Regions from separate parts of the Halomonas qaidamensis genome, predicted to be linked through region 1. Evidence: predicted binding sites of a transcription regulator. Region 1 holds the regulator's gene; each other region holds the start of a gene.
What was found. The regulator LexA, encoded in region 1, represses DNA repair genes until DNA is damaged. The targets are predictions, from matches to a motif close to TACTGTNTANNTANACAGTA.
Positions count from the first base shown of each region.

Region 2: K1Y77_RS08140 (LexA family protein) is a predicted target of LexA. The motif match lies at 2,361-2,380, and genes of this name have one in related genera.
Region 3: recN (DNA repair protein RecN) is a predicted target of LexA. The motif match lies at 2,253-2,272, and genes of this name have one in related genera.

Region 1 covers NZ_CP080627.1:1,598,007-1,608,776, reverse strand. The annotation lists gene ppsR (posphoenolpyruvate synthetase regulatory kinase/phosphorylase PpsR) at 120-953, shown strand; gene K1Y77_RS07495 (hypoxanthine-guanine phosphoribosyltransferase) at 1,006-1,584, opposite strand; gene nagZ (beta-N-acetylhexosaminidase) at 1,639-2,649, opposite strand; gene K1Y77_RS07485 (L,D-transpeptidase) at 2,725-3,252, opposite strand; gene K1Y77_RS07480 (TetR/AcrR family transcriptional regulator) at 3,230-3,907, opposite strand; gene lexA (transcriptional repressor LexA) at 4,235-4,915, shown strand; gene K1Y77_RS07470 (energy-coupling factor ABC transporter permease) at 4,973-5,644, opposite strand; gene purU (formyltetrahydrofolate deformylase) at 5,663-6,517, opposite strand; gene K1Y77_RS07460 (ribonuclease J) at 6,794-8,395, shown strand; gene moaE (molybdopterin synthase catalytic subunit MoaE) at 8,477-8,953, opposite strand; gene moaC (cyclic pyranopterin monophosphate synthase MoaC) at 8,958-9,752, opposite strand; gene mobB (molybdopterin-guanine dinucleotide biosynthesis protein B) at 9,782-10,333, opposite strand; gene K1Y77_RS07440 (uracil-xanthine permease family protein) at 10,384-10,770, opposite strand, start outside.
Region 2 covers NZ_CP080627.1:1,740,897-1,751,666, reverse strand. The annotation lists gene K1Y77_RS08145 (DinB/UmuC family translesion DNA polymerase) at 625-1,497, opposite strand; gene K1Y77_RS17345 (Y-family DNA polymerase) at 1,522-1,899, opposite strand; gene K1Y77_RS08140 (LexA family protein) at 1,896-2,345, opposite strand; gene K1Y77_RS08135 (hypothetical protein) at 2,500-2,838, shown strand; gene K1Y77_RS08130 (DUF932 domain-containing protein) at 2,936-3,904, shown strand; gene K1Y77_RS08125 (hypothetical protein) at 4,027-4,197, shown strand; gene K1Y77_RS08120 (ERF family protein) at 4,220-4,969, shown strand; gene K1Y77_RS08115 (lambda exonuclease family protein) at 5,007-5,618, shown strand; gene radC (RadC family protein) at 5,708-6,205, shown strand; gene K1Y77_RS08105 (hypothetical protein) at 6,388-6,555, opposite strand; gene K1Y77_RS08100 (TraR/DksA family transcriptional regulator) at 6,930-7,271, opposite strand; gene K1Y77_RS08095 (MFS transporter) at 7,338-8,534, shown strand; partial or broken gene K1Y77_RS08090 (universal stress protein) at 8,568-8,954, opposite strand; partial or broken gene K1Y77_RS08085 (S-ribosylhomocysteine lyase) at 8,956-9,132, shown strand; gene K1Y77_RS08080 (hypothetical protein) at 9,485-9,718, shown strand; gene K1Y77_RS08075 (peptide chain release factor 3) at 9,764-10,770, shown strand, end outside.
Region 3 covers NZ_CP080627.1:281,349-292,118, forward strand. The annotation lists gene fur (ferric iron uptake transcriptional regulator) at 1-411, shown strand, start outside; gene recN (DNA repair protein RecN) at 533-2,206, opposite strand; gene grpE (nucleotide exchange factor GrpE) at 2,407-3,036, shown strand; gene dnaK (molecular chaperone DnaK) at 3,208-5,142, shown strand; gene dnaJ (molecular chaperone DnaJ) at 5,253-6,407, shown strand; gene K1Y77_RS01410 (DUF2218 domain-containing protein) at 6,583-6,864, shown strand; gene dapB (4-hydroxy-tetrahydrodipicolinate reductase) at 6,998-7,804, shown strand; gene carA (glutamine-hydrolyzing carbamoyl-phosphate synthase small subunit) at 8,207-9,352, shown strand; gene carB (carbamoyl-phosphate synthase large subunit) at 9,425-10,770, shown strand, end outside.

The DNA of each region.
Region 1 (10,770 bases):
ACGCTATAAATAGCTTTTTATGTAGTGGGCACGAAAAGCACGCAGAATTAAGCACCAAATATTGTGCTAATCCGCGGTGCAACCCACAATAGGCGTTCTATTTACTGGTGGACTTGGTTATGAAGCGTACAGCTTTTTTTATTTCAGATGGCACTGGCATTACTGCGGAAAGCCTTGGGCGTAGCCTCTTGGCCCAATTTAGTGATGTTGAAATTAATATGTTAACCAAGCCTTACATCGACACGTTAGAAAAGGCACAGGCATTAGCAGAAATAATCGAGTCTACTGCTAACCGCGATGGTCACCGTCCTATTATTATTGACACCATCGTAGATCAGGACATTCGCAATGTTATTCGGCAAGCCTCTGGATTTAAGGTAGATATTTTCTCCACCTTTCTAGAGCCGCTCGAACAAGAATTAGAAACGCACTCTTCCTATAGTGTTGGCAGGACGCACTCAATTGGTAGCGATGATGTCTATATGGATCGCATCCATTCAGTACACTTTGCACTAGATAATGATGACGGTGCTCGCACCCATCAATACGATAAAGCCGATATTATTTTGGTCGGCGTCTCTCGTTGCGGTAAAACGCCCACGTCTCTTTATTTAGCGCTTCAGTTTGGCATACGAGCAGCTAACTACCCATTGACTGAAGATGACCTGGATGAAGATGGCAGCTTGAAGCTACCTAAAGTGCTAGCACCGCATCGCCATAAATTATTTGGCCTGACAATTGATGCCCGCAGACTAGCAGCGATTCGCAATGAGCGGCGCCCAAATAGCCGTTACAGCTCAATGGATCAATGTTTACAAGAAGTTGGTCAAGCAGAATCGCTTTACCGTTCGATGCATATCCCGTTTATCGATACAACGCGCTTCTCGGTAGAAGAGATTTCAACGCGTATGATTGCCGAAACAGGCTTAACGAGGCGTTTTTCACCTCGCTAAGCCTAAAAAAGTGCCAATGTAATGCACTGGGCTTATTAAGATCTCAACTTAACTACATGCCCTTAGGAGCAAATATCCCAGGGGCGTTACGCCAGTAGCCTTTGTAGTCCATGCCAAAGCCGAAAACGTAACGATCGGCGACTTCAAGGCTACAGTAATCGGCTTTTAAGCCAGGTACTGCTTTACGGTCGTGCTGTTTGTCTACTAGTACAGCCGTGGTAACGCTTGCCGCTTGGGCTTCCTCGCAATAGGCGAGTATGGCCGCCAATGTTGACCCTTCATCAAGAATGTCATCGACGATGACAACGTGGCGCCCTGCCATGGGGATTTCTGGTGAAACGCGCCAGAAAAGCTCGCCACCACGCAATTCGTTGCGGTACCGCGTTGCATGTAAATAGTCTACTTCCAGCGGAAAACCAAGTCGTGTTAACAGATGTCCTGTGGTAATTAAACCACCATTCATAACGCAGTAAAAAACCGGCAGTTTATCTCCTAGATCTTTGCTAATCGCTTCAGCCATTCGATCCAGCGCACGCTCTACCTGCTCTTGGGAAATTAGGCAGTCAGCGTTATCCATCAGCTCACGCATTGAGTCAAGCGACTCAAGCGCCTCTTTATCCAATTTAGACATTGGGTTACTCCAGGACGAGATTAACAATTAAATGATGTTAGAAAGGGTAGGTAACTAGGTAGCCAACGCCTCTAATTTAGCGTGGGTGCGGCGCCAACGACCTAATGCAGTTAGTGCATCTAAATCTGGCCGGGCCCGTCCATAGCGTAGCTTGGTGGGTCGTTTACTTTGCATTCCTTGACATGATTCAACAATTTCTAACGCAGCTGAGCGATCATTACAGACCAGCAACATATCGCAGCCTGCGGCTAGCGCAGCGCTAGCGCGCGCCTTTGGATCACCAGCCTCATGGGCACCTGCCATGCTTAAATCATCGGAAAAAATACAGCCCTTAAATCCTAGGGACTCTCTTAACATACCCAGCCAATTAGGCGAAAAACCAGCCGGACGGGAATCAAATGCGCTGTAAATAACATGGGCAGGCATAACGCCATCAAGCTGTGCCGCCAGCTGACTAAACGGGACAAGGTCATGCTGTTTAATCACTGACAGGGGGCGATCATCTACCGGTAACGCTACATGAGAATCAGCGGCAACACCCCCGTGACCAGGAAAGTGTTTCCCTACCGCAGCCATACCTGCTTCATGCAAGCCATTAATAAAACTCTGCCCCAAAAGCGCGACATGGGCAGGGTCAGTGCTGAAGCTGCGATTCCCAATAACAGTGGATATGCCACTTTCAACATCTAAGACAGGCGCAAAACTAATATCAAGACCACAAGCAGCCATTTCCATACCCAGTAGCCAGCCAGTATCTTTAGCTAACGTGAGTCCTGTCGTTGGATCATCAACAAATTGTTCACCAATACGCGACATAGCAGGAAGATGAGTAACACCTTCTTTGATACGTTGAACCCGGCCACCTTCTTGATCAATGCCAAGCAAAAGCTCGCTGCGGACGCGACGAATATCACTGCAAAGCTTTCGGACCTGGTAAGCATTTTCGACATTTCTAGCAAATAGAATGACACCACCCACTGCAGGGTCCATCAAAAGATGTTTTTCAGCTTGCGTTAATCGTGGCCCTTCTAGGTCGAGCATGACCGGGCCTAAAGAGTGAGTCATTGTGATGGATCCAACAAAAGGGTGACTGATTTTAGTTGATCAGCATCGTGTGTCAAAAAATCAGTAATGAATCGACTAGGCTTGACCATCATGAAGCCAGACAGGTGTACCAGGTCGGGCGTGCTTAAATAGAAAAAGCAGATCACTATTACGCAGCCGGATGCAGCCATGTGACGCAGCGATACCCATTGGTTGGTCGGGTGGCGTGCCATGCAAATAGATATAGCGACGCTGAGAGTCAACACTACCGCCTCGGTTAAGCCCCAGTTCTAAACCACAAAGCCACAAAATACGCGTTAATATCCAATCACGATGAGGAAATTTCTCCGCGAGTGCTGCCGAAAATACCTCTCCCGTCCATCGACGCCCACGAAAAACCGCATTGTCAGGTAGACCGTCACCAACTGACGCACGGATATAGTGCCACCCACGAGGCGTTTGACCACTTCCCTCCTGCTGCCCGACGCCTTTTTCACCCGTTGATACAGCGCACGTATATTGCGGCGTGCGCCCTATCCAATAGCACAATTGCTGTTGCTGGATATTAATTTCTATCCACCCTTCATCCAATGGCGGCAGCTCAGCTAGCGTGGGCGTTCGCATAATGTCCTTCGTCAGCGGCAGGTGGCAGCGGCGCATTCATAGCGGCAACCACCACTGGGCGTAAGCGTCTCACCAAATCTCTTACCGTTACTTGCTCATTATAATCCTTGGCGGCAATGTCTCGCAGTGCATCTAGCCCAGACAGCGTAAAGATCACGGTACCAAGCATAAAATGCAGCCGCCAGAAACGTTCAGCATCAGGCAAATCAGGCGTTGCTTGACGCACAAGTTCTGTAAAGCGGGTAAAGACATCGCCATACTGCTGCTGAATGTAACGTCGCAAATGGCCCTGTGCCTGACTATACGCCAACCCTAAGAGACGCATAAAGACCTTCAGACTATTACGCTCGGCAGGTACCGTCAGCACCGTGCTCGCCATTGTTTCCAACAATACTTCAAGGGGTATTACATCACCGTGATAGTGCGCTTCAAGCTCATCAAGCGCAGTATGAAAGCGCTCAGAAAACGGATCTAAATAACGTGCAAACACCGCTTGGATAAGTGCTTTCTTAGAGCCAAAGTGGTAGTTAACAGCAGCCAAATTGACCCGCGCTTTGCTGGTAATATTGCGCAGCGACGTTTCAGCAAACCCGCGCTCAGCAAATAGTACCTCTGCAGTATCAAGGATACGCGTTACCGTATCAGATTGCGCCATAGCGCCCTCCAGAAAACGAGTGTTTAAAACATCGTTAAATACTATGCCATAACGTAAGCTGGCTCAATCACTTATCGTTGGCTTTTTGTTCAACGCTAACGGACGCTTTAAGCGCATATTCAAACGCCTGCCGAACACTACAATTGATACGCTACTGAGATAACACCACGCTCATTCGTATAGATCTCCTTACCAATAAGAGGCCACCGATAGCGCCACTGTAGGGCGCTCTACCATGTACTGGACAGAGCAACATACTGTATACTTAACCACATACTGTTTAAGCCGACAGGTAGTTACTGTCTTGTCCAATTTTTGGAGGTTGTTATGTCACGCCCACTTACCGCGCGCCAGCAACATGTTTTTGATTTTATTGTTAAAACAATGGGTGAATTTGGCTATCCACCTACCCGAGCGGAAATTGCAAAAGCACTGGGATTCCGCTCACCTAACGCGGCCGAAGAGCATCTGAGAGCACTTGAGCGCAAAGGTGCCATTCGCATTATTCGCAATACCTCGCGAGGGATACGCTTACCTAATCAAGAACCCCAAGAGATAAGCGATGTTCCTGCCACAACACTCCCTGCGCAGGCAGAGCCACTACCACATAACGGCCTGCCCGTTATTGGAGAAGTTGCCGCAGGAAGCCCAATTTTAGCGGCTGAACATATTGATCGTTATTGTCCGCTACCGGCTGAATATTTCACCCCTAAAGCAGACTACCTACTTAGGGTGCGTGGTTTATCCATGAAAGATATCGGCATATTAGAAGGTGATCTGCTTGCTGTGCATCGGACTGATCGCGTTCGTGATGGCCAGATTGTGGTAGCAAGGCTGGAAGATGAAGTGACCGTTAAGCGTTTTAAACGTCAAGGGCATACAGTGACGTTGATGGCAGAAAATAATGATTTCGCACCAATTGAAATTGATCTGCGTACGCAGCAGCTAGATATTGAAGGGGTCGGTGTCGGTGTCATCCGTGGCGGCAATGGCCAAGCGCTTGGATAAGAAAGTGTAAATAATGCTGAGGCAATCGATAGAGGATGCCTCAGCATTACTGGAGTATCATTGAGAATCTATATAGCGGTGGTCATTAAAGGTCGCTACCCAACCCGGGTGGTACACCAGCAAAATGCTCAACAGCATGCCAGTAATGAAGGCTTCCGAGGGCATGAGTAGTGGTAGAAAGCGCGCATACTCTTGAGCTAAATAAATCGCCTCGGGATCAGTACCTGCAACGACTATTAACAATACCGCTGATAAACCGCCACCCAATGTCGCTAGCGCAGCGCCAAAGAAGCCACATGCAAATAGAAACACCATTAGGTTATCCGGCAACCGTCGATCAACTAATCGCCATACCAGCCCGGTAATAACTGCAGGGACAATACCGGTTACCAACACGTTGGCCCCAAGTAATGCCCACTCGTTGCGGCCAATAGCGCACATCGCAACGTTAATCAGTATATTGCTAATTAGCGCAAGCGGCATTTTGAAGACCAGCGTCATTAAGACGGTAAATACTAAGTGTAACGTTAGCCAGTCGACCGCTTGAGCACGCAGCTGCCACATCAACACCACCGTTACCGTTGCTGCTAGCCAGCGGTGCTGAAGTGCCACATCGTCAAACAGAGCCTGCCATGGTCGAAGCCACAGCATCCATACAAGCATGCTAAGCGATAGCAACCAAGTCAATATCAACGCCCAGGGGGCTAAAACACTCTGCGCAAACGACATGGCAGTCCCTATTCGTAATTAACTAAAAACCACCGTTTTATTACCATGGATGAGCACTCGATCTTCTAAGTGCCACCGCAAACCGCGAGCCAACACGGCTTTTTCAACATCGCGCCCAAAACGCACGAGATCTGTTGGCGTATGACAGTGACTTACCCGATGAATATCCTGCTCAATAATCGGCCCAGCATCCAACTCTTCGGTAACATAGTGACAGGTGGCCCCAATCAGCTTAACTCCTCGCTGATAAGCTTGATGATAGGGCTTAGCACCGGCAAAAGAGGGTAAAAAACTGTGGTGAATATTAATCACTCGACCTGCGTATCGTGAGCAGAGAGAAGGCGGCAAAATCTGCATATAACGCGCCAGCACCACACAGTCAGCCCGGGCACTATCAATCTGCGCTTGAACTTGCTCGAAAGCAGCCTGCTTGTTATCAGGATCAACGGGCACATGATGGTATGGAATGCCATACCATTCAGTAAGAGATCGCATATCCTCGTGGTTTGAAATTACCCCAACGATATCACAGTCAAGTTCACCAGCCTGCCAACGGTACAGTAAATCAACTAGGCAGTGAGACTCACGCGACACCATTAACACCACACGCCTGCGTTTTTGAGTATCAACCAGCGACCACTGCATGTGAAAGGCCTCTGCCACTGGCTCAAACGCACTACGCAGCGCCTCTGCTGACATACCTAGCGAATCTGCCAGAATTTCATAACGCATAAAAAAGCGACCAGTCTCAAGATCAGAGTGCTGGCTTGCCTCAGTAATAGAACCACCTTGCTGAGCAATAAAGCTTGAGACACGCGCCACAATGCCCACTTGATCAGGGCAAGAGACCACCAAACGGTAATAATGAGACATAAATAAACACTCTTGACATATTTTAACGGCACGTTCGACAAGCCCCTACCATCAGTAGGAAAACTGTATATAAGTGAAATAGTGTACCTTATGCATAGCAAGGAAGCACCGCAGCTGAGTGCCGTGATGATTGTTACCCGCCCCTGCCTTCCCGTATAGTTAAGGTCTTACTTTTTAGGCTTTTCATTACTGATGCATCCACCACGCGTTCAACTTCGTCCCCGCCGTCGCCCACCGCTGCACTTACTGCCGCTAGGTGGGTGTGGTGAAATTGGAATGAATCTTACGCTGTATGGATACGACGATACGTGGATCGCCGTCGACTGCGGCATGATGATTCGTCAAGATCTACCTAACTCCCCATTGCAGGTGCCCAATACAGAGACACTAGCAGCGTTAAGCATTACCCCTAAGGCTCTCTACATTACTCACGGCCATGAAGATCATATTGGCGCTGTGGCATGGCTTTGGCCTAAGTGGAACTGCCCTATTTTTGCAACACCGCTAGCAGCGGGGTTGCTGCGTCACAAGTTCGCAGAGCACCAGCTTAGCAGCGCTGCCATTCAGGTTGTGGAGCCGGGCGATGCCATGGAACTTGGCCCTTTTACGCTGCGTTACCTTTCGGTCACCCACTCAATTCCTGAAAGCTGCTCAATTCTAATGCAGGCAGGTGACTATCGCGTACTGCACACAGGAGACTGGAAATTAGATCCTAACCCGTTAATCGGCATGCCCATTGACGCTGCTCAATTTCGTGCACTCGCACCTATTGATTTGGTCGTAGGCGATTCCACCAATGCCCCGATGCCCGGTCATTCTGGCAGTGAAGGAGACGTAGCAAAGGCACTTGCCCATACTTTAAGACAGTGCACAGGCCGCGTCGTTGTATCATGTTTTGCGAGCAACCTCGCCCGTGTATTAGCCATTGGGTTGGCTGCGCAACAATGCGGCCGACGGGTCAGTCTTATGGGTCGCTCAATGGAGCGTATGGTGAGTGTGGCAAGAGGGCTGGGGTATCTAGACGACTTTCCGCCGTTAGTGCCGCCCCATGATCTAGGCTATCTGCCGCCAGAAGAAGTTGTGATTATTGCCACAGGCAGCCAAGGCGAACCGCGTGCCGCGCTACAGCGTTTAGCACAGCGCAGGCATCCGTTTGTTGATCTGGAGCCTGGCGATAGTATTATTTTTTCTGCCAAAGCTATACCTGGTAACGAGCGCCCTATTGAACAGCTTAAAAAACGTCTAGCGCAGCTTGGGGTAGTAATTTTCGATGAAATGAACCATCCAGAACTACATGCTACCGGGCATCCTGCTGAAGATGAGCTAAGAAAACTGTATCAATGGGTTCGCCCAAAAACATTGCTGCCAGTTCACGGTGAAGCTCGTCACCAGGCCGCCCATCAGGAAATTGCCGCCAGCCTCGGCATTAACGCTCCGCTCGCTCCGGTAAATGGCGACATGCTGGCGTTCGACAATCTAGGGTTACGTTGCGAAGCTCGCCACCCACAGCCTCCCTGTATCGTGAACCAAAATAGCGTTGTGCCTCATCCAGGGCTTGAGACAGGTTCTCACTCGACACGACGCGGCAGCCTGTTTTTGGCGCTTCCCGTTACGGCTACCGACACTGGCTGGTGCCGGATTGGCCGTTTAATGCTGGATGCTAGCGCGACCAGCCCACTTGACGAAGACAGTTTCAGCGAATGGCTAGATGACCAGCTGGAAGAGATAGAAGCGGCCACCTTGGCTGATTTACGCCAAGCGCTACAGCCAAGATTAATTCACTGGTTAGCCAATCACCTCCAACACATGCCAGACGTGCACTTGCAGATAATGGCAACCGAAATGCCCTCGTCAGAAGCGCTTGGCAGTACGTTTTAGACGGCGAAACTAACGGTCACGGCGGTACTAGCGATCAAAACTAATATCCTTAGCCCGCCATCCCTGGCTTGTTATCCTTAACTACCAACGCTCTGCCGCCTGCTGATCGGTGTGGCGCTCTTTTACCCAGTAAGCACCATCGCGGGAGTGCTCTTTCTTCCAAAATGGCGCCTGGGTTTTTAAAAAATCCATAATAAAGTCACAAGCTTGGAAAGCATCACGGCGATGAGCGCTAGCCACCAGGACACGTACAATAGGGTCTCCCGGGGCCAAATCACCAATACGGTGAATAATCCGTATGGCCTGCAACGCCCAGCGCTGATAAGCCTGTTCACCAATCTGCGTTAATGTGCGCTCAGTCATCCCAGGATAGTGCTCTAGGGTAAGCCTAATGACATCTGGGGTTTCATTAAAATCACGCACAAACCCAGTGAAGGTGACAATAGCACCAATATCGGTACGCTGGCGAAGCGTACTTTCATAGCCATCATCCATTTCAAACGGCGCTTCTTGAACCCTAACGGCAATATCCAACTCAGTCTCTGCGATGTCAGTCATGGACTTACCCCCCCGTCACTGGAGGAAAGAAGGCAACTTCATCCTCATCAGTAAGTCGTGCACTATCGTTTGCCATTACTTGGTTAATAGCGCATAGCGTGCGTTGCTCAGAGAGCACGTTAAAGCGCGAATCCCTAGCGCTTAATGCCGCTTTCAATCCAGCCACATCTCGACTTGGCAGTTGATCAAGCCCTATAGAAAGATCACTTTCTTCCACCCTTTCACGTAATTCAGCAAGGAATTTCACCCGTACACAAGGCGATGAACAGCGCTCACCCAAGCTGACCTCTCCAGCCAAACTACCGCCGGTCACAATAGGCTCTGGCGCACCACGCTGGTAGTCTCCGCGGACTCCCCCTCGCTTACTTTCCAGCTGAATGGCCTCAATGCGCATATCTTTGTCTACCGCTTTACACATATCATAAAGTGTCAGACACGCCACCGACACGGCTGTTAGGGCTTCCATTTCTACCCCTGTTTGCCCATTAAGGCGACATAGCGCTGAGACATGAACACACCCGTTAGCGTGATCGATATCGAAGTCAACGGAGACCTTCGACAGCGCCAATGAATGGCATAGCGGAATCAGCTCGTGAGTACGTTTAGCCGCTTGAATGCCAGCAATACGAGCGGTCGCTAGTACATCGCCTTTCGGTAAATCGCCATCACTCAGCAGCTGCAATGTTTTAGGCTGCATAACGATACGTCCAGACGCCACCGCCTCACGACGGGACTCTCGCTTATCTCCGACGTCAACCATGTTGGCTTCGCCGTGTCTATTGAGGTGAGTTAGCTGCATATCGTTACCTATTTAATCAAGCCATGGTGTTAGGAAGTGGTGATGTTGGGCTGGGCGCTTAACCATTCGAGCACCCACTGCGTGATCGCTTCACTATTATTAAGATCTAGCCGCTTTACGGTTGGACTCAGCGACTCAGGGGACGAACCGCTTAGCGCCACTGCTTGCACCCAATCACCACTCATAATGGAATCATCTCCAATGCCCTCACGATACAGAACTAGCTTTGGAATTGGCCACGTTTTAAACCCCTCTACGATGACCAAATCTGGCGCATGGTAAGCCATCATTGAAACAAGGTGGGCTAAATCTGGCTCCTCTTGGTCAGGCGTCTCTTGCATCAGAGCAAAACGCTCCCGAGATGCAATCAACATCGGCTCAGCGCCCGCCTTACGAAGCTGATAGCTGTCTTTCCCTGGCTGATCCACGTCAAAACTATGGTGGGCATGCTTTATTACTCCCACCCGAAGGCCCACCTCGCGCAGTCGAGGCAACAGCTGCGCTAACAGGGTCGTTTTACCGGTTCCGCTCCATGCGGCAATGCCTAGCACAGGAAATGGACTATCAATGGCCTTTTCCATTAACGACTCCCAATGATGAACAGATAGTAAATGAGCAGACAGTTAAGTAGCTACTCACCCTCTTTTTCAACAGGCAAGAGCCAGTTTAGCGCAATGCCGACCAGCGCGGCTAAGCTCACGCCTTGAAGAGTGAACTGTCCGCCTCCGAACTGCATTCCACCTATCCCAAACACTAAAATTAACGAGACCACCACGAGATTACGCGCCGCTGTTAATGACTGACCAGCACGCACCAGAGTGTTCATACCAATCACCGCAATGGAGCCAAACAGCAGGGTCATAATCCCCCCCATCACAGGGCCTGGAATGGTTTGCAATAACGCACCCAGCTTACCTACAAAGGCCAGTACAATCGCGATAACGGCGGCAATTACCATATACATCGGGTTAAACGCCTTAGTCAGCGTCACCGCCCCCGTGACTTCTGAATAAGTAGT
Region 2 (10,770 bases), 140 kb from region 1:
GGTAATAGACACAGCGTTGATGCCGTGCCATGCCTGTAGCAAAAATGTGATCATGGGATTAATAGAAAACGCTGAAATGTTAACGCATTAGTAAACGCGGTTATCATCGGCGTAACAGGAAATGCCTTAGCAGGTATTTGTGAACATCATGCGAGCGCTGTCACACTGTCTTCTTATCGCTTTAGCATTGTAGGGCTATTCGTTAGGCGTGCCTTTAACACGCCTTGCTTAGCGTTACATGACACTTGACTGCTTTGTCATGAAGAGATGTGCTAGTTTTACTAGGACTTAACGGCTATCTTCTTGAGGAAAGGGCGTCGGCTTAAAGGCCCCCTTGATGGATACTATTTCTAATCCCTCAAAGGAGCATAATACTATTACCGTCATTTAAAGCGGATCGATGGTTTAGTATTTAGAATACTAAACCCGCATGGTAAGCGGGTTTCTGCCGACCATGACAACTTTATCCATCTTTCCTTTCAATAAAAATAATTCCATTTTTTCAACAAGATAACTAGAAGCCTTTTGGGCTCGGCATCTGCTCAGATAATGATACCAGTCAGTATTTTCTTTCTAAAATGGCACTTCCCCTAGCATGACCAGCACCATACAAGCGTGTTAGGCCTACTTAACGACCAACAGCTCGTTCCACTTGGTAGTGTAACGAGGCGTTCTCCGCTCACTGCGCAGCGCCCAGGCATTTCCTTTACGGGGCAGGCCCAACTGTACCGTTCCCTTACCCAGCTCACGGTTGAGCTTGTCCATCGTCATCATCAGGCGTTCGCTGCGCTTAGCCGCTTCGTCAGTTTGCGGGGTTTCAAGGGTGAGCTGTCGGTTAGCTTTGGGGGATAGATCAAGCAGCATTAGGCCGACTTTGTGATAGGCGTATCCTTTTCGCCAGAGACGGCGTAGCCCTTGCACTGCGGCGGCAATAATCTCCCGACTGTCGTCAGTTGGTCGCTCCAGGGATATCACCACGCGTTGGCGATATTGGGGTAAATCTTTACGAAACGGGTTGGTGCGGATAAACACCATAATGGCGCTGGTGACGCTTCGCTGTTTGCGAAGCTTTTCACCCGCCCTGGCGGCATGATGCCGTAGCGCCTCCCTTAGCTGACGGGGATCGTTAGTAAGTCGCCCAAACGAACGAGAAACCATGATCTGTTGTCTGGGCTGGCTCATGTCATCTAGCTGAATGGAAGGTTGCCCCCGCAACTCCCAGACGATGCGCTCCTGCATCACACTAAAGCGCTGCCTAATACGCTTAGGGTCTGCTTCGCGCAGATCCCAGGCAGACTCAATACCCATCACCCTTAAACGTTCACCGGTACGGCGCGCCACGCCCCACAGCTCGGTCACCGGCAACTGCTTAAGCAGTGCCTTGGTCGTTTCACTATCAGCGGTCAGCTTACACACCCCGTGCTGTTTGTAGGCGGGATGTTTTTTAGCCGCTTGGTTCGCCACTTTGGCCAATACGCGGGTAGGTGCAAACCCCACGCATACGGGAATGCCTGTCCACTGTCAAACGGTATCGCGCATGGCTTGGCCCCGTGCCTCCAGGGTCTTATGTTCGAAGCCTTGAAACCCTACAAAGCTTTCATCAATGGAGTAAATCTCAACATGGGGTGAAAACTCGCCTAGCACTTCGGTGACCCGCTGGGACATATCGCCATACAGGGCGTAATTACTGGAGAGCAACACCGCTTGGCGACGAATATGCGGTGCAAGCAGATGCATGGCCGTCCCCATCTCCACACCTAGGGCTTTGAGTTCGTTACTGCGAGCCACTACGCAACCATCGTTATTTGATAGCACTCCCACTGGACGCCCTTCGAGCGCCGGGTTAAATACCCGCTCGCAAGAGACATAGAAGTTATTGCAGTCGACTAAGGCGATCATTGCACCGTAGCCCCTGGCAAGCTGTGAATCACATGGGTGACGACACCCCAAACATGGGATTCGCGGCCATCAATAGGAATGGGCGGGTAAGCGGCGTTACTCGCACAGAGATAAGTACGTTGGCCCACACGTTCAAGACGTTTCACCGTGAGTTCTCCATCTACACAGATTACGATAATTCGCCCCGGCAACGCTTCCAAGCTGCGATCAACCACCAACAAATCTCCATGATGAATACCGTCACCGATCATGGAGTCACCTTCGGAGCGCACAAAGTAGGTTGCTGCCGGTCGCTTAACGACGTACGTGTGCAGATCCAAATCGGTATCTAGGTGGTCATCCGCTGGTGAGGGGAACCCTGCACGCACGGCGCTAGAGTAAAACGGTAAGGGACTGGGCAAGGCCATGGCATCCGCTTGGCCTATGAGGGAAACAGGTAAAGACATAAGGGCACCTCTTTTTACTGTATATAAAGACAGTATTAATAAAGCAGCCAGAGGGCGCAAGCCCCTAAAGGTCAAAGCCAAAAAAATTCAGACCTATATCACTCCTATGCATCCACCACCCTGAAACCTTTTCCTCTGCATAGGAGCGCTGTTTATGCCCCAATCCTGCACACGCTGTGCGTCACCGCGCACATTGAACCTTGAGGCTGCCCAACGCGTTGGCGTGGTGGGTAGCACCCTGTTAGGCGGTGCCATCGGTGCCTGGCGTGCGACGGCCATGACCGGCCCACTTGCGGTTGCTGTCACTCGCTTTCCCCTTGCAAAGCTGCCTGCTGCATTGATGGGCGCGGTTGCCGGTGGCCAAACCGGCTCCCGTATCGCCCACTCGCTGCTTAAACAGTGGCTGCCCTTGGGTAACGGCACCCCATGGCTATGCCTGTCGTGCGGTCAAGCGTTTCGCTATCCCTATCCTCCCTTAGCGTCTGCCCACTAACCCCAGCTTTTACCTTCGCCTATGGGCGGCTCCCTTACTTAACCACTTATTTGCGCTGGCGATTCGTCAGCGTTTTTTTATATCTGGAGAATGACTCATGGCACATCTAGTTGAACAAATGGCTTACGTTGGCGATACCCCTTGGCATGGCCTGGGGCAGCAGCTTTCACGTCATCAACCGTTGGAAATCTGGCAGCAACAGGCCGGTATGAATTGGCATATTGAAGAAGCGCCAGTGCGGTTTATTGCCGAGGGTGCCAGCCACTTGGGTAGCATCCACTCGTTCCCAGAACAGAAGGTGCTCTATCGCTCGGATACCAAGGCTCCCCTTTCCGTAGTATCTCAGCGTTATAAGGTGGTGCAGCCTGAGGAGATTCTGGAGTTTTACCGCGACCTAACGGAATACGCCGGTTATGAGCTGGAGACAGCGGGCGTGCTTAAAGGTGGGCGTAAATTCTGGGCGTTGGCCCGTAGCGGCTTAAGCACCTCGCTGAAAGGCCAGGATGAGGTGAACGACTACTTGCTGTTGGCGACGTCGTGCGATGGCACCCTAGCCACTATGGCGACCCCCACCACGGTGCGGGTAGTGTGCAATAACACGCTACAAATTGTCGTGGATGGTACGTCGCAGGCGGTGAAGGTGCCCCACCGTTCGGAGTTCGACCCCCGTGCAGTGAAACGCCAACTGGGTATTTCTGTTTCTCAGTGGAACGACTTCATGTATCGCATGAAGGCGTTAGCGGAACGCAAGGTCGACCACGGCGAGGCACAGCAGTATTTTCAGTCGGTACTCTGCGGTATTGATAAGGCGATAGACGATCCTTCCAAACTGCCCAACTATCGGGCGCTTAACAAGGTACAGAAGCTCTACCACGGCGAAGGCCGCGGTTCTCATCTCGACACTGCCAAAGATACTGCGTGGGGCTTGCTCAATGCTATTACCGAGTACGTGGATCACGACAAGCGTGCGCGTAGTAACGATACTCGATTGGATTCAGCGTGGTTTGGTCAAGGGGCTCAGTTAAAGCAGGAGGCATTGCAAACGGCCCTTGCCCTGGTGAGCTGACATGCTGTTTCTCATCATCTTACTACTAATTCTTTTGGTTTTTATCTTACCCCTTATTGGATAGCGCGATCAGCCCAGCCATCTACACGGCTGGGCTTTTTGCATTTTACGTGGAGCACACCATGGCCAATCTTAGCCTTGATTTAGATATCGCATTAACCCAACTAACGGAACGACTGCTTACCCAAGACCAAACCTATGCCAAGACCTACGTCATGGCAAAGGGGCAGCTCTATCGCACCGAGCTGCGCTTATGCCCCGTTTCACCTAGTGAGCTTCCTGCCGATCTTTAATCCTTATTGAAGGTACTTCGTCATGGCAACTAAAACTAATGTGGTAAATCACGACTTATCTGCACCCTCTTTACAAGCTGTTCCTACGGTGCCTGCCCCTCACCTTGCAGAAAGCACGGCCATCATTCAGGTCATCGAGCGTGCGGCGCTTAACCCAGACGTTGATATCGACAAGATGGAACGCTTATTACAGATGCAGGAGCGGGTGATGGATCGCCAGGCCATGATGGCCTATAGCGCGGCCATGGCGGCCATGCAGACCGAGTTACCCAGCATCGAAGAACATGGCCAAGGCAATAACGGTAAGTACGCCACGCTGGAAGATATCGTCGATACCGTGCGACCCATTATGCAGAAGCACGGCTTTGCAGTGAGCTTCCGGATTCAGACGCAAGAACGTGGCATTCAGGTCACCGGTGTGTTGATGCACAAGGACGGTCACCGTGAAGAGACCAGCATGCTACTGCCTGCGGACATGAGCGGTAACAAAAACGCGGTACAGGCTTTTGGCTCGTCTACTAGCTATGGCAAACGTTACGTGCTGAGTGCCCTGCTAAACATCACCACGCGAGGCCAGGACGATAACGGCAACACCTGCACTAGAGTAAAGCTAGTAACACCCTTTCAGGCGGGACAGATTCAGCGGCTGATTAGCCAATGCCCCGCCACGACCCAGGAGTGGTTCAGCGGCAAATACGGTTCCGCCGTTCAGGTGCCTCAGACGGACTTTGACAAGCTGCGGGCATCCCTCACCAAGCGAGCGGTTAAGTAAAACGGCGTACAACCCTACCTGAGTAAAGGAGGCATCCATGCAGGTACTCAACATGGAGCAAGGCTCCCCTGAATGGCTTGCGGCGCGCTTAGGGCGCGTCACCATGTCGGAGCTAAAAACGTTGCTGGTCAACGGCAAAGGCCCTGGTGGATTCGGCACCGGGGCCTTTTCGTATATGCATCAGCTGATTGGCGAGCGGATTACCGGCGAACTGGACGAGCCGTTTCAGGGCAATGCGCATACCCGACGGGGCCACGAGCTAGAAAGTGTAGCAAGAGAGCTCTACCGCGACACCACTGGTGAACCGGAGCCACAGGAAGTGGGCATTATCCTCAATCACGAGGTGGGCTACTCACCTGACAGTTTGGTGGGTGATAACGGCTTGCTGGAAATCAAAACCAAATTGCCTAAGTACCAGATAGAAGTGCTACTGAGCGGGGAGATTCCCGCCGAGCATGTTGCACAATGCCAAGGAGGGCTGTGGGTTAGCGAGCGGGAGTGGATCGACTTTGTGAGCTATTGGCCTGGCATGCCGCTGTTTATTAAGCGTGCCTACCGTGACGACATCATGATCCGCACGATTGCCGAGCGCGTCGAGGCATTCCACGAAGAAATGGAGCGGCGCATGAGTCAAGTGATGGCAGCGTGATCTGCCCCCTGACCCAAAACACCCACTCACTATCAACGACATAGACGCCGGGGCCACCACCCCGGCATTTTTATTTTTTGGAGGTAACCATGACTCATTCCAAACTTAAAGCCGGTGAAGTGGCGGGCACCTACTTAGTCACTTCACTGGTTACCGAAACCGACATCATTACCATGGCCAAGCACTTCGCACGGCGTAAACTCGCTAAAGGCCGTAAGATATCCCAGCCTTCGCAAGCGTTTGAGCATCTGCAGCTACTGCTGCAGGACTATGAGCATGAGGTGTTCAGCGTGCTGTTCCTCGACAGCCAACACCGCGTGATACGCTTTGAAGAATTGTTTCGAGGCACCATCGACGCGGCCAGCGTGTACCCACGGGAAGTGCTGAAAGCGGCACTAGCCTGCAACGCAGCTGCTGTTATCCTCGTTCACAACCACCCCAGCGGCGATCCTGAGCCTAGCAATGCAGATCGGCGCATTACCGAGCGACTCAAAGAGGCCCTGGGGCTAATGGATATTCGAGTGATTGATCACGTAGTAGTGGGGAGTGATGGTTGTAGGTCGTTCGCCGAAATGGGGTATTTGTAGAGCCCCAGATTCATATAACGGAGCTGCCGGAAAGGCAGCTCCATCCGTCAAACTGGCTTTATTTTTTCGTTACTTCAGCAAACCGCCAAGAGCGGATGTTAAAGAGTTTTCAGATTAATGATGTTCACAACATCTATTCCACGCCCCTTCCCTAAAACGCGGAGCGTGGCGGGCTGGGAATGTCAGTTTCCGTCCTTGAATTTTGCTTTGCAATTGCCGCTCATGCACATGGTACAGTAGTGCTCTCTATCCTCGTGCTGGGTACCCTCAGCGATGATAATGCCGCAGCCGTTGCAGAACAGGGTGGCAATCCCGTCTTCGAATTTCACAATTGCATGTTCGTAGTCCATAAAGTTCTCCGCGAAGACCCCATCCTGCAAGAACGGGTAGTAATAGCTTGTCAGCAAAAGCCGACCTTTATCTGATATTTCCTTCGATGGCGCTATCAGGCGTCAGTTCAATTTCCTCTCGACCATCAGGTTGATACAGATAATAACAACACACCTAAACAGCACAGGCTAAGCAATTCTCTCCCTGGCACCAGATGCATTCAGTGCCATGATTCTCGGATATGCAACTCTGCATCACCAAAGTTAGCTTGGCCGCTATCGGCCAAGAGCAGTTTTTTAAAGTATTCTAATATAATTCTCTTTCAGCGCTTTTTTAAAATTCAGTTAATAATTGGAGGGCTGCAAAGCGTTCGAGAGGAGCCTGCATACCCTAGCTAATCGGCACACTCAATACACTTCAGTACTAGCGGATCCCAAGTGAGGCGTTTGGCTCCGATCCATTCGCCGCACTCGATACACTCACCGAAGCTCTCACTCTCAATGCGTTGCAGGGCAGCGGCAATCTGCTTTAGCTTTAACTGGCGGCGCTGCTCGCCTGCTTTGGCCATCGCTTGCCCCTGCATTGCATCCATACGCGACAGCCGACCTACCGATGTTTGATCCAACATTACAGTATCGCGTGAGTCTTCACTGCTTGCGCTCTCCTCACGAAGCGTGGTGTCGAGTGTCATCAGCTTCTCACGGATAACGGCTATATCCACCTCGGGGTGATTCATCTGCGTCTCCAGTTAGCCTACAATCGTTACCCTACTAATTTGTTTGATCGCGTAAGGGACTATTCGATGGGCTATCGCACCCTGCTGCGCGATCACCGCAGCGTACTCAGTATCGCTTTTTTGGCCATGTTTAGCTCAAGCCTTGGGCAGAGTTATTTCATTGGCCTCTTTCAAGCCCCTCTTTCAGACCACCTTGGGCTTAGTGTCAGCCAGTTTGGCACCGCTTATGCTGTGGTTACTCTGATAGCGGGCTTCTGCATGCTGCGCTTTGGGCCATCTGTTGATTGGATAAACCCACGACGTTTCGCAGCAATCATATTATTACTGCTATTAACCGGCGTTGTGCTGCTTACCTTATCGCCCTGGTGGTGGTTAGGGATAGTCGGCCTTGGCATAGTACGGCTATGCGGTCAGGGTATGTTGACCCATTTGGGTAACACGCTCGCCGCCCGAGAGTTTTCCACCATGCGTGGCCGCGCCATTGGGTTGGCAAACTTAGGCATTCCACTGGGTGAAGCGCTGCTACCACCGTTGGTTGCTGCGGCGCTTATCTGGAGCAGTTGGCAAACTTTTTGGTGGATAATGTGCGGGACTATTGCACTGCCATGGCTGTGGCTGCTAATGAAAGCCCCCTGGCCCAGCGCGCCGGGCGTTAAACCCACGAAACTAACACCCCACGGCCCTCGCCCCTTTCGAGATAAACGCTTCTGGTTGTTATTGCCCCTGTTAATGTCACTGCCTATCACCATGACGGGGCTATTTATTTATCAAGCCCAATTAACCGAAGCCCTCGACAGCTCGCTGGCGGTTTATGCACTGGCGCTGACCGGCATGGGTTTCGCCAAACTGCCGGGTGCGTTACTAGGCGGTCGATGGATCGATAAATTGGGGCCCGTGAAGCTAGCGCGCCTTTACTTGTTACCCTACGCCATCGCCATGGTGATGGCGTTAACCATCGGTGGGAACATCAGCATTTGGGCACTAATGGTAGGCGGCGGGTTGGCCATGGGCGCTCAGGAGCTTATCGCCTCTGGTCTGTTGATCAAGCTATGGGGCGCTGAGCATCTTGGCAAGGTACGCTCAGCACTTAGCGCATCCATGGTGTTCTCCACCGGCATAGCGCCTGCGGTACTAGGGTTAGCACTTGGAGTGGGTGTACCCTTTTACTCGCTTTTAATAGGTATGCTGGTGTTCATCGTTGTCGGATGGCTACTGGCACAGCGCGTACTGCGGGAAGCAGCCAACTGCACGGCGGAGCAGTAAGTAGAAAGCAATGAAAGCAATGAAAGCAAGTGTTCAGCGCAAAGTTAATACCGGCAGTTGGGTGTTACGCTGCATCGAGGTCGTAGTACTACTCACTAGAAGGTGGCGAATGCGCGAGTGGCCATAGGCGCCCATTACCAGCATATCGATATTATAGGTACGCAGCTTCTCTGCCACTTCGCCCGCGCCTTCGCAGTGCACGTAACGTTTCCAACGCCCAGGTAAGCTGCGAGCGGTGTTCAGCTGTTTCTGCGCCCACAATGACGGCATGACAAGTAGTGCCTTCAAACAAGGGACTTTTAGCTAGCATTTCCCCCCCTTTACGGACCGGTTACTACCGTCAAACGCGATCATCATGTTGTGCGGTGCCGTAAACTGTTTCGGTACCATGAGTAATGGTTGATTTATCTCTCGTACCATAGAGGAAGTACTGAAGATACTCGACCAAACGCTGGAAGACGTTTTAACGGCTACCGAAGTACCCGCTTGCAACGAAATGCAGTGCGGCTGGGCCGCCAGTCATAGCCTGAAAGGCGCTCAAGCTCTTGCCAGCGATCTGCTTGAAAAACGTGATGAATGGACACAAGTCTTTGCTTAAAACGATTCTATCCTGAACTTAAGTTCATCTAGCTCACTGACCATCAACTTAGGGTATGAACCAAGCGCTTGACGAATTCACACCATCGCGCTTGGCCTACTCTAGTGGTAACAACATCCTACGGAACACAAAAACTTACTAGCGGTCAATCGTGGTAAGATTATGCTTCAACCTACCCCAGATACCTTTACTTAAGGTCGCTGGTAACTGCATGAGGAAACTCAATGACACGGTTACACAACGGCTTCTGCCCTACCCCGCCCTAGCGCTATTCCCTCCAGACAACGCTATGCAATCGTTGCGTTTCGGAACGCAATGACTTTGCCAAAACCGACCTGTGAGTGGAATGACCATGCAAGTACAAGATGCTTTTATCCCCAACATTGATGAATTAACTAAATCCAGCGAGTGGACTAGTGTTCACAGCTATTTACCCACGAATGCCAAAACACCCTTACTGGTGGTTTATCGCGATATTCATGGGGCTGGTGTGACATCGGCTATTTTAGAGCGCGGGCGATTTCTTAGCGTTACTAATCGCGCATTGGTTCGTGGCGTTCAGGCTTGGCGTTACATGGATGAATGATTCAATCCACGTTTACTCTTCGCCAAACCACATCACGAGGTCAATATGGAAAACGCCGCTCTTGCAGCTCAGTTCCCCATTGAACAAGAAGTAAAACGTCGTCGTACCTTCGCCATCATTTCGCACCCTGATGCGGGCAAAACCACCTTAACCGAAAAGCTATTGATGTACGGTGGCGCAATCCGTACAGCGGGTACCGTAAAAGCCAAAAAGAGCCAGCAGTTTGCCACCTCCGACTGGATGGAAGTGGAGAAGCAGCGGGGTATTTCAGTAGCAAGCTCTGTCATGCAGTTTGAGCACGAAGGGTGTGTAATTAATCTGCTCGATACGCCAGGCCACAAGGATTTTTCCGAAGATACATACCGCGTGCTAACCGCTGTAGATGCCGCATTAATGGTCATTGACGCGGCTAAAGGGGTAGAAGCACAAACCATAAAATTATTAGAAGTTTGTCGTCAGCGTAAAACCCCGATTATCACCTTTATCAATAAAATGGATCGTGAAGTTCGTGAACCATTAGACGTCATTGATGAAATTGAGCAAATTCTAGGTATCACCTGTGCCCCCATTACTTGGCCTGTAGGCATGGGAAAAGAATTTGCAGGTGTCTTCGACTTGCGTCGCCACCACATGCTTAAATTCACCCCAGGCGATAACACTGCTCATCAGGCAGTGGAAGTGCTAGAAAGCGTGGATGATCCTTACCTCACCAAGAATTTTCCAATTGCCCACGCCACTTTCAAAGAGGAGTTGGAAATTGTTCAAGAAGCAGCTGATCCTTTTAACCAGGAAGCTTTTCTAGCAGGTGACTTATCGCCGGTATTTTTCGGTTCAGCGATTAACAACTTCGGCGTGCGCGATATTCTAGAGGCGCTTACCCAGTGGGCACCTTCTCCACGTCCTAGAGAAGCGAAAGAAACAACCGTCTATCCTGATGGGAAACAATTTTCAGGTATCGTGTTTAAGATTCAAGCCAATATGAATCCGCAACATCGCGACCGAATTGCGTTCTTACGTATATGCTCCGGCGTCTATCGGCAGGGATTAAAAGT
Region 3 (10,770 bases), 1.3 Mb from region 1:
GTGACCCTGCCGCGCGTCAAGATCCTGCAGATTCTCGAAAATGCTTCGGGTCAACACCACCTTAGCGCAGAAGAAGTGTATAAAACACTGATTGATGCGGGCGAGGATGTTGGCTTGGCTACCGTGTACCGCGTGCTGACTCAGTTTGAATCAGCGGGCTTGGTGATCCGTCATAATTTTGATGGTGGCCATGCGGTGTTCGAGATGACTCAAGAAGACCACCACGACCATATGGTGTGTTTAGAGAGCGGTGAAATCATTGAGTTTGTCGATGAAATCATCGAGCGTCGTCAGCAAGAGATTGCTGAAGAGCACGGCTACGAACTTGTGGACCATGCACTGGTGCTTTATGTACGCCCCCGTGGGTCGGACGTAACGCGACAGGACAGTGGCCCTACAAATAGGAAATAGTCGTGTTAAATAAAGCGCCCTCAGGGTGCGAGTGATATTTCATTCGCGCCCTGGGGGCGTTTTTATGCTTGGTCGCTTTATTTTTACGCCTAGCGTTTAAAACCTAGCGTTTAAAAAAAGCTTAATGCGGTGGTCGCTGGCTAGCGTGTAGCATTTCTCTAGCGTGAGCGAGTGTTTGGTCCGAGAGAGTTACGCCACCCAACATGCGGGCGAGTTCACTAACCCGTCCACGCTCGTCCAGTAGGGCCATCTGGGTCAGCGTACTATCCCGCTTGGCGCGTTTTTCGATATGTAGGTGTTGATGCGCCTGTGCGGCTACCTGAGGCAGGTGTGTGACTGTCATTACTTGACCGTTTTCGCCGAGCTTGCGTAGCAGTTGCCCCACAATTTCGGCCGTTGCTCCTGAGATACCCACGTCTACTTCATCGAATACTAGACTGGGAATGGTGGAGTGCGAGGCGGCAACAACTTGTATGGCAAGGCTGATACGCGATAGCTCACCGCCCGAAGCAACTTTAGTGAGCGGTCTAGCAGGCTGGCCGGGGTTAGCGCTGATCAGGAACTGAACGTGATCGAGGCCTTCTGGCGTTGGTGTTTCACGCGGAGTGACTGCTACCTCAAAACGTGCTTTACCCATGGCCAGGAAAGCCAGCTGCTGCTGCACTTCTTTGCTTAAGCACGCAGCGGCTTTTTGACGCACTTCGCTCATCTGCTTAGCATCTTTACGGTAGCGCTCGCGGCACTCGGCGACGTGGTTACTTAGTGATTCTAAGTCGTCGTCACTGGCTTCCAACTGAGCAACTTCTTGGCTGAGCCTGGTGTGCAGTGCGCAAATCTCTTCTGGGGCCACGTGGTGCTTGCGCGCAATGCGATGAACGTCGCCCAGACGCTCTTCTACCCAAGCTAAGCGCTCTGGGTCTAGCTCGGTAGTGCTGGCAAGACGATTAAGTTCGCTGGAAGCTTCTTCTACTTGAATGCGCGCATCGCTAAGCATCGCCAAGGTGTTGGCCAGCGTGCCTTTATCACTGCCGGGTAGCGCGCTTAAATGGGCATAAGCTTGGTTTAACAGCGACAGAGCACCGCCTTCGTCGCTCGCGCAGCAGTCGGCGGCAAACTGGGTTTCACGTAGTGTCTCTTCCGCATGGGCAAGGGTATGCTGTTCTTCTTCGAGTGTTTGTAGCTCACCTTCTGCCAATCCAAGTTGATCGAGCTCTTCTACTTGGTAGCGTAACAACTGGCGTTTTGCTTCAACTTCGCTGCCTTCTTCGCTGAGTTTTTTTAATCGACGACGGGCGCTGCGCCATTCGCGGAACGTTTCAGCCAGCAGCTGGCTTTGCTCACGCAGCCCTGCATAATCATCTAGCAGAGCAAGGTGGGTTTCTTCACGCATAAGTGCCTGATGGGCATGCTGCCCGTGGATTTGGATCAGCTGCTCGCCCAGCGATTTTAGATCAGCGATGGTGGCGGGGTGGCCATTGATCCACGCTTTGGAGCGACCACTGGCCGTCACTACGCGGCGCAATAAGCACTCGTCAGCAGGCAGCTCACGAGCAGTCAACCACTCGGTGGCAGCGGGCAGGTGCTGAATATCAAAACGAGCGGAAAGGTCGGTGCGTTCACGTCCGTGGCGCACGCTGCCGGCGTCGGCACGCTCACCTAAACATAGGCCAAGGGCGCCGAGTAAAATTGATTTGCCTGCCCCGGTTTCCCCAGTGATCGCCGTCATGCCGCGGGTTAGGTCGAGTTCAAGGCGGTCGACAATAGCGTAATCTTGGATTGCTAGCTGCGTAAGCATAAGGCCTCCTGAGGCGTGCGGCACAGAAGCTGGATACTTATCCAATAATTGTTGTTTTATACAGTAGTCTATAACTCACTTCAATGCCCCTCTTGAGATGGCTTTTATGGCCCCCATATAGCGTTCATACGTGGTTAATACTCGTTACTTAACCGAGGTGGCCGTTAATGCCACCGCTGCATATTTTTCAGGAGCTAGGCATGGCAAAAGAACCGCAAACCCCATTAGAAGATGAGCTGGCCCGCCAAGAGCAAGAGGCAGAAGTCACCGAGCAAGCGGCTGAAGAGCGCCTGATTGAAGGTGAGCTGGAAGGGTTGATCGAGGAAGACGCGGCGCTAGAGGGCGACGTAGGAAACCCAGAAGCCGATATGCTAGCCGCTCAGGTGGAAGAGCTTGAGCAGAGCTTGGCGGAAGCTAAAGACCAAGCGCTACGTGCCGCTGCTGAAGCTCAAAACGTGCGTCGCCGGGCTGAGCAAGAAGCTGAAAAAGCGCGCAAATTTGCTTTAGAGAAATTTGTCAAAGAGCTATTGCCCGTTGTTGATAGTCTGGAAAAAGCCCTAGAGAGCATGGAAGACGGAGCCTCTGACGTTCATCGTGAGGGCGTTTCCATGACCCTTAAAATGCAGTTAGGCGTATTGAATAAATTTGGCGTGGAAAGCGTTGAGCCTCAGGGTGAGCCCTTTGACCCGCAGGTTCACGAAGCGATGGCGATGGTGCCGAATCCCGAGCTTGAACCCAATACCGTCATGGAAGTGATGCAGAAGGGTTATTTGCTTAACGGTCGCCTAGTTCGCCCAGCGATGGTGGTAGTCAGCCAAAAAGCCAATTAATCATTGGTTGACACAAAGCAAAAAAAAAGCCCCTTGAAATGCTGCAAGCGGCCCCCAAATAAAGGGCAACCCGCGGGAAAACCCGCAGACGCTTTAAGTTTCAAAAAGCAGATTTTTTGACATCAGCTTTCAAACATCAGTTTTGTAACAACCGAATTCGAGGTTTTTGCTATGGGACGCATTATTGGTATCGATCTGGGCACCACCAACTCTTGTGTGGCAGTGCTCGATGGTGACAGCGCTAAAGTAATTGAAAATGCCGAAGGTGGCCGCACTACGCCTTCCATTATTGCCTACACCGACGATGGTGAGACGCTGGTAGGCCAGGCAGCAAAACGTCAGGCCGTCACCAATCCTGAAAACACCCTTTACGCGATTAAGCGCCTGATTGGCCGTCGCTTTAAAGATGATGTCGTACAAAAAGACATCAAAATGGTGCCTTACAAAATCACCGAAGCTGATAACGGTGATGCTTGGGTTGAAGTAAAAGGTAAAAAAATGGCACCGCCGCAGGTAAGCGCGGAAGTGCTGAAGAAAATGAAGAAAACCGCCGAAGACTATCTCGGTGAAGCAGTAACTGAAGCGGTTATTACCGTACCTGCGTACTTTAACGACAGCCAGCGTCAGGCAACTAAAGATGCGGGCCGTATTGCCGGTCTTGATGTTAAGCGCATCATTAACGAGCCGACTGCTGCCGCATTAGCTTACGGTATGGACAAATCCCGTGGTGATAAAACCATCGCGGTATACGACCTGGGTGGCGGTACTTTCGATATTTCTATTATCGAAGTGGCAGACGTTGACGGCGAAACCCAGTTTGAAGTGTTGGCCACCAACGGCGACACCTTCCTGGGCGGTGAAGATTTCGACTTGGCGCTGATCAACTATTTAGTTGACCAGTTCAAAGCGGATAGCGGTATGGACCTGTCTGGCGACAACTTGGCTATGCAGCGTCTGAAAGAAGCGGCCGAGAAAGCCAAAATTGAGCTTTCTAGTGCACAGCAGACAGATGTTAATCTGCCGTATATCACCGCTGACAATACTGGCCCGAAACACCTTAACGTGAAGGTGACACGTGCCAAGTTGGAGTCATTGGTTGAAGATCTGGTACAGCGCTCGCTCGACCCGTGCAAAATGGCGCTGAAAGATGCTGGTTTGTCTGCATCTGAAATCGACGAAGTGATTCTGGTCGGTGGCCAGACGCGCATGCCGATGGTGCAGAAGAAAGCCGCTGATTTCTTCGGCAAAGAAGCGCGTAAAGACGTTAACCCTGATGAAGCGGTTGCTGTTGGTGCGGCGATTCAGGGCGGTGTACTTGGCGGCGACGTAAAAGACGTACTGCTGCTAGATGTGACGCCGCTAACCCTAGGTATCGAAACCCTAGGCGGCGTAATGACACCGTTGATCGACAAAAACACCACCATCCCCACGAAGAAGACACAAACCTTCTCTACGGCGGATGATAACCAAACGGCAGTAACGATTCACGTCGTGCAGGGTGAGCGTAAGCAAGTTGCGCAGAATAAGTCGCTGGGTCGTTTTGACCTTGCAGACATTCCGCCAGCACCGCGTGGTGTGCCGCAGATTGAAGTGGCCTTTGATCTGGATGCCAACGGCATTCTGAACGTATCAGCCAAAGACAAGGCGACTAATAAAGAGCAGTCGATTGTCATTAAAGCGTCCAGCGGTCTCACGGATGAAGAGATCGAGCAAATGGTACGCGATGCGGAAGCACACGCGGACGAAGATAAGAAGTTCGAAGCGCTAGTGCAGCTGCGTAACCAAGCAGATGGCATGATTCACGCCACTCGTAAAACCGTGCAAGAAGCGGGCGATAAAGCGACTGATGACGAGAAACAAGCCATCGAGAGCGCAATTAGCGAGCTGGAAGAAGCAGTGAAGACTGACGATCAGGACAACATCCAGCAGAAACTGGATGCACTGACCGAAGTGTCTGGTAAGTTAGCGCAGAAAATGTACGCCGAGCAGGCTGAAGCTGCTCAACAGGCGGACGGCGAAAGTGCTGAAAATACTAGCACTAAGCCAGAGGATGACGTGGTTGACGCTGAGTATGAAGAAGTCAACGACGACAAGAAGAAGCAGTAAATCACCTCTATCTGCTAAGGAATGCGGTGACGCGGGAGACAACTCCCGCGTTGCTGTTTCCGCAACAGACGCCTAATTAAGTGCGTAGCTAACCAGGAGGCGTAGGACCCATGTCCAAACGCGATTATTACGAAGTCCTGGGTGTCGAAAAAGGGGCCGATCAGAAAGAGATCAAAAAGGCCTACCGCCGCTTGGCGCAAAAATTCCACCCTGATCGAAACCCGGACGATAACACGTCAGCGGAAAAATTCCGCGAAGTGTCAGAAGCATACGAAGTCTTAAGCGATGGCGAAAAGCGCGCGGCATATGACCAGTTTGGTCACGCCGGTGTAGACGGCCAAGGCGGTGGCTTTGGCGGTGGCGGGTTCGGTGGTGGTGGCGCTGGCGATTTCAGCGACATCTTTGGCGATGTGTTTGGCGATATCTTTGGTGGCGGTGGTGGCCGTCGTCGTGGCCCTAACGCCCCTGCTCGTGGTAGCGACCTTCGCTACAACCTAGAACTTGATCTGGAAAACGCAGTTTCTGGCACAACTGTTGATATCCGTGTGCCACGTCATATTGAGTGTGACCGCTGCGATGGTGAAGGTGCCGAGCCAGGTTCTAGCAAAGAAACTTGCCCTACGTGCCATGGCCATGGCCAAGTGCGTATGCAGCAAGGCTTTTTTGCGGTTCAGCAAACCTGCCCGACCTGTCACGGTAGTGGCCAGCACATTAAAGTACCATGCCACAAATGTAACGGCGAAGGCCGTGTACGGGAAACGCGCACGCTATCGGTGAAGATTCCGCCGGGTGTCGATACCGGTGATCGCATTCGCCTGAACGGCGAAGGTGAGAGTGGCATTAACGGTGGCCCGCCTGGTGATCTGTACGTTCAGGTCGCTATTAAGCCGCACCACATCTTCCAGCGCGATGGCAAACACTTACAGTGTGACGTGCCGATCAACTTTGTTGATGCTGCATTAGGTGGTGAGCTTGAAGTACCTACGCTAGATGGCCGTGTGAAGCTGAAGATTCCGCCGGAAACCCAAACCGGTAAACTCTTCAGGTTACGTGGTAAAGGCGTGAAGCCGGTACGCGGCGGCGCAGCGGGTGACTTGCTGTGCAAGGTGGTATTGGAAACGCCGGTTAATCTCAACGACGAGCAGAAAGATTTGCTTCGTCAGCTGCAAGAGAGCTTTGATGGCAGCAATAGTCACAGCCATTCGCCGAAGAAGACCGGCTTTTTCGACAGCGTGAAGAAGTTTTTTGAAGATATGAAGCCGTAACGGCAATTCACTTCACGGCAGCTCAACGCCCCATCACCTTCGTGTGTTGGGGCGTTTTTATTGCCGGTTGGTTGGGGAAGGGTAGCGCAAATAATTCTTTTTCTGTGCTTTGCGGTTTCTATTGAGAGGATTACGCTAGTGAGAACTTATTCGTAAACTTTATGGAGAGCATACGATGCCGTTATCCCGTGCCGAAATCATCACCTCTTCTGGCGAGCGCTTGATTAACCGTTTGTGCAAACATTGGGCGCACAAGCTTGAGGTTGAGCATGGAGAACAGGAAGCCAAAATCACCTTTGCCAATGGAACTTGCTTAATGCATGCCGAGCCGGATCGCCTGATTGTTTCTCTTGAGACGCTGGAAGAGAACCACTTAGACCAGTTAGAGGGCGTGGTGGAGAGTCATCTTGTTCGTATGGCCAATGATGAACCGCTGGAAATCGTTTGGGAGAACTAATTCGTTCAAAGTAGCGGTGCGTTCCCTTAAGCGCCGCATCATTAAGAGGGGTCTGTTATAATCTTGACCCCTTTTAACCCGTGGCTTTCTTATATCAAGCTGGGTGCTGAACGACGCACGCGCAGGAGTTTCCATGACCCGAATTGCCATTGTAGGCGTAGCAGGCCGTATGGGCCGTACCTTAGTAAATGCGGTAGAACAGCAGGCGGATACCTCGCTAGCAGGTGGCATCGTTGAGCCAGGTAGTTCCTTGGCAGGTGCGGACATCGGTGAGCTGGCGGGCGTTGGCAAACGCGGCGTAGTGGCGGTAGATTCTCTCGCCGCAATCGTAGATGACTTCGACGTGCTGATCGATTTCACTGCGCCGCAGGTCACCTTGGCAAATTTGGCGTTCTGCGCTGAACACGGCAAGCGCATTGTGATTGGCACTACCGGGATGAGCGATGACGAGCTAGCCGAGCTGGATAGCTACCGTGATAAAGTTGCCATGGTATTTGCACCCAACATGAGCGTAGGCGTTAATCTAACCCTTAAGCTGCTCGAAACAGCGGCTAAAGCTCTTGGTGATGAAGGCTACGATATTGAAGTGATCGAAGCTCACCACCGTCATAAAGTGGATGCGCCTTCCGGCACCGCGATTAAGATGGGTGAAGTGGTCGCAGAGAGCATTGGCCGCACGCTAAAAGAGCATGGTGTTTTTGAACGGGTAGGGCAGTGTGGCCCGCGCACCGACAAAGAGATTGGCTTTGCCACTGTACGTGCTGGCGACATCGTTGGTGAGCATACGGTGATGTTTGCGACAGAAGGTGAGCGTATCGAGATTACCCATAAAGCCTCTAGTCGTATGACCTTTGCCAAAGGCGCGGTACGTGCCGCCCGTTGGGTCGCCGACAAAGCGCATGGCCGTTACGATATGCAGGATGTATTGGAGCTAAGCTAAGGTATTGTCAGAGCGACCCCAGGTGCTAGCGTGACAATAAAGGGCTAGCCTAAAGTCGGTAAATCCTGTAACATTCCAAAAATTTTGGCCCAGTGGCTGCAAAAAGCAGCAACAAATCTGCATTGAACACACGCCAATAGGCGTTGAAGATGTACATGTAGAGAAAGCACCGCGCTTGTTGCACTGGCCTTCGGTTAGAAAAAATAGTCAGCTAAATGCTGCGCCATGGCTAAACGCCACGGAAGAGAACAACAAGCGGGATGAAACCGATTTTTTACTATCGGCTTCGTCCCGCTTTTTTACGACCCGACGTTTGCACGCAAACGCCGACAAACCGGATCGCCGAGCCTGCGCCCACAGGCTCCCACCAGCATGGGAGAACTTGTCTTGAATAACCCCGCATTGAGCAAACCCGCGATATTGGCCCTGGAAGATGGCAGTGTGTTTCATGGCATAGCCATTGGCGCGGAGGGCGTCACAAGCGGTGAGGTGGTGTTCAATACAGCCATGACCGGCTACCAGGAAATCCTCACTGACCCCTCTTATACCCGCCAAATCGTCACGTTGACCTATCCCCATATCGGCAATACCGGCATTAATTCTGAAGATGTGGAATCGGCATCGATTGCCGCAGCGGGCCTGGTGATTCGTGATTTACCTCTGCTAGCCAGCAGCTTCCGTTCAGAGCAAAGCCTTTCCGATTATCTGAAAAGCCAAAATGTGCTGGGCATTGCGGATATCGATACCCGCCGCTTAACGCGTATTCTGCGCGATAAAGGCGCGCAAAACGGCGCGATTCTGGCGGGTGCAGAAGCAGAGGGCGATGATGCGGTAGAGCGGGCGCTAGCGGCAGCGAAGGCATTTCCTGGGTTGAAGGGCATGGATCTGGCCAAAGAGGTCTCGTGCAAAGAGGCTTACGAATGGACACAAGGCGAGTGGACCCTGGGCGAGGGTTACGCAGATACGACGCAAGGCGAGCGCCCTTATCACGTGGTGGCGTTTGATTACGGCGTGAAATTTAACATTCTACGCATGCTGGCCGCGCGTGGCTGCCGGTTGACGGTTGTGCCAGCACAAACGCCTGCTGCTGACGTGCTGGCAATGAATCCGGATGGTGTCTTTCTGGCTAACGGCCCGGGTGACCCCGAGCCTTGTGACTACGCTATCAAAGCGATTCAGGAAGTATTGGAAACCAACACGCCGGTATTTGGTATCTGCCTTGGTCACCAGTTGCTGGCGCTGGCCTCGGGTGCCAAAACCGTGAAGATGGGCCACGGCCACCACGGCGCCAACCATCCGGTGCAAGACCTAGACACCGGCACGGTTATGATTACCAGCCAAAACCACGGCTTTGCCGCCGATGAAGCGACTCTGCCAGCCAACGTGCGCGCTACGCACCGTTCGCTGTTTGATGGCACGCTGCAAGGGATTGAGCGCACTGACCGCCCGGCGTTTAGCTTCCAGGGTCACCCGGAAGCCAGCCCCGGCCCGCGCGATGTGGCGCCGCTATTTGATCGCTTTATTGCCATGATGCAGGCGCGCCGCTAACGCTGCCTTTGATAGCAGCCATGTAACGCCGTTTTTTTGTCGCTCATCGTCACCTATTTTGCGGGAACCGTTATGCCTAAGCGTACCGATATCAACAGCATTCTTATCATTGGCGCTGGCCCGATTGTCATCGGCCAGGCCTGCGAGTTTGACTACTCCGGCGCCCAAGCGTGTAAAGCGCTGCGTGAAGAGGGGTTCCGAGTTATTTTGGTTAACTCCAACCCAGCCACCATCATGACCGACCCGGCTATGGCCGATGCAACCTACATCGAGCCAATTACCTGGCAAGCGGTGGAAAAGATCATTGAGGTCGAGCGCCCTGATGCGATTTTACCCACCATGGGTGGCCAGACAGCGCTCAACTGTGCGCTTGACCTGGAAAAGCATGGCGTACTGGAAAAGTACAGCGTCGAGATGATCGGTGCCAACGCTGATGCGATTAACATGGCTGAAGACCGCGATCTGTTCGATCAAGCCATGAAGCGTATTGGTTTGGAGTGTCCGAAAGCGAAAGTGGCGCACACCATGGACGAGGCCTGGGAAATTCAGGCGGAGCTCGGCTTCCCGACCATTATTCGTCCTTCTTACACCATGGGCGGCTCCGGCGGCGGTGTGGCGTATAACAAAGAAGAGTTCGAAGAGATCTGTACTCGCGGTTTCGAGCTTTCCAACAACCACGAGCTATTGATTGATGAGTCGCTGCTGGGTTGGAAAGAGTACGAGATGGAAGTGGTGCGGGATAAGAATGACAACTGCATCATTGTCTGTGCGATTGAAAACTTCGACCCGATGGGCGTTCACACCGGTGACTCGATTACCGTCGCGCCAGCGCAAACGCTGACTGACAAAGAGTACCAAATCATGCGTGATGCCAGCCTTGCGGTACTGCGCGAGATTGGTGTGGAAACCGGTGGCTCCAACGTACAATTTGGTATGGATCCGAAAACCGGCCGTCTGGTGGTTATCGAGATGAACCCGCGGGTATCGCGCTCGTCGGCGCTGGCCTCTAAGGCCACGGGTTTCCCGATTGCCAAAATTGCCGCGAAACTGGCGGTGGGTTACACCTTGGACGAGCTGCAAAACGATATTACCGGTGGTCGCACGCCCGCATCGTTTGAGCCATCAATCGATTATGTCGTCACTAAGATTCCGCGCTTTACCTTCGAAAAATTCCCCCAGGCAAACGACCGTCTGACCACCCAGATGAAGTCAGTGGGTGAAGTGATGGCAATTGGTCGTACCTTCCAAGAGTCGCTGCAGAAAGCGCTGCGCGGGCTTGAGACCGGTAACGATGGCCTTGATCCGATCATCACCGATTTCACGCCAGACAACATGGCGATCATTCAGGGCGAGCTGCAGGCCGCCGGTGCTGAGCGTATTTTCTACATCGCTGACGCTATGCGCTCGGGAATGAGTGT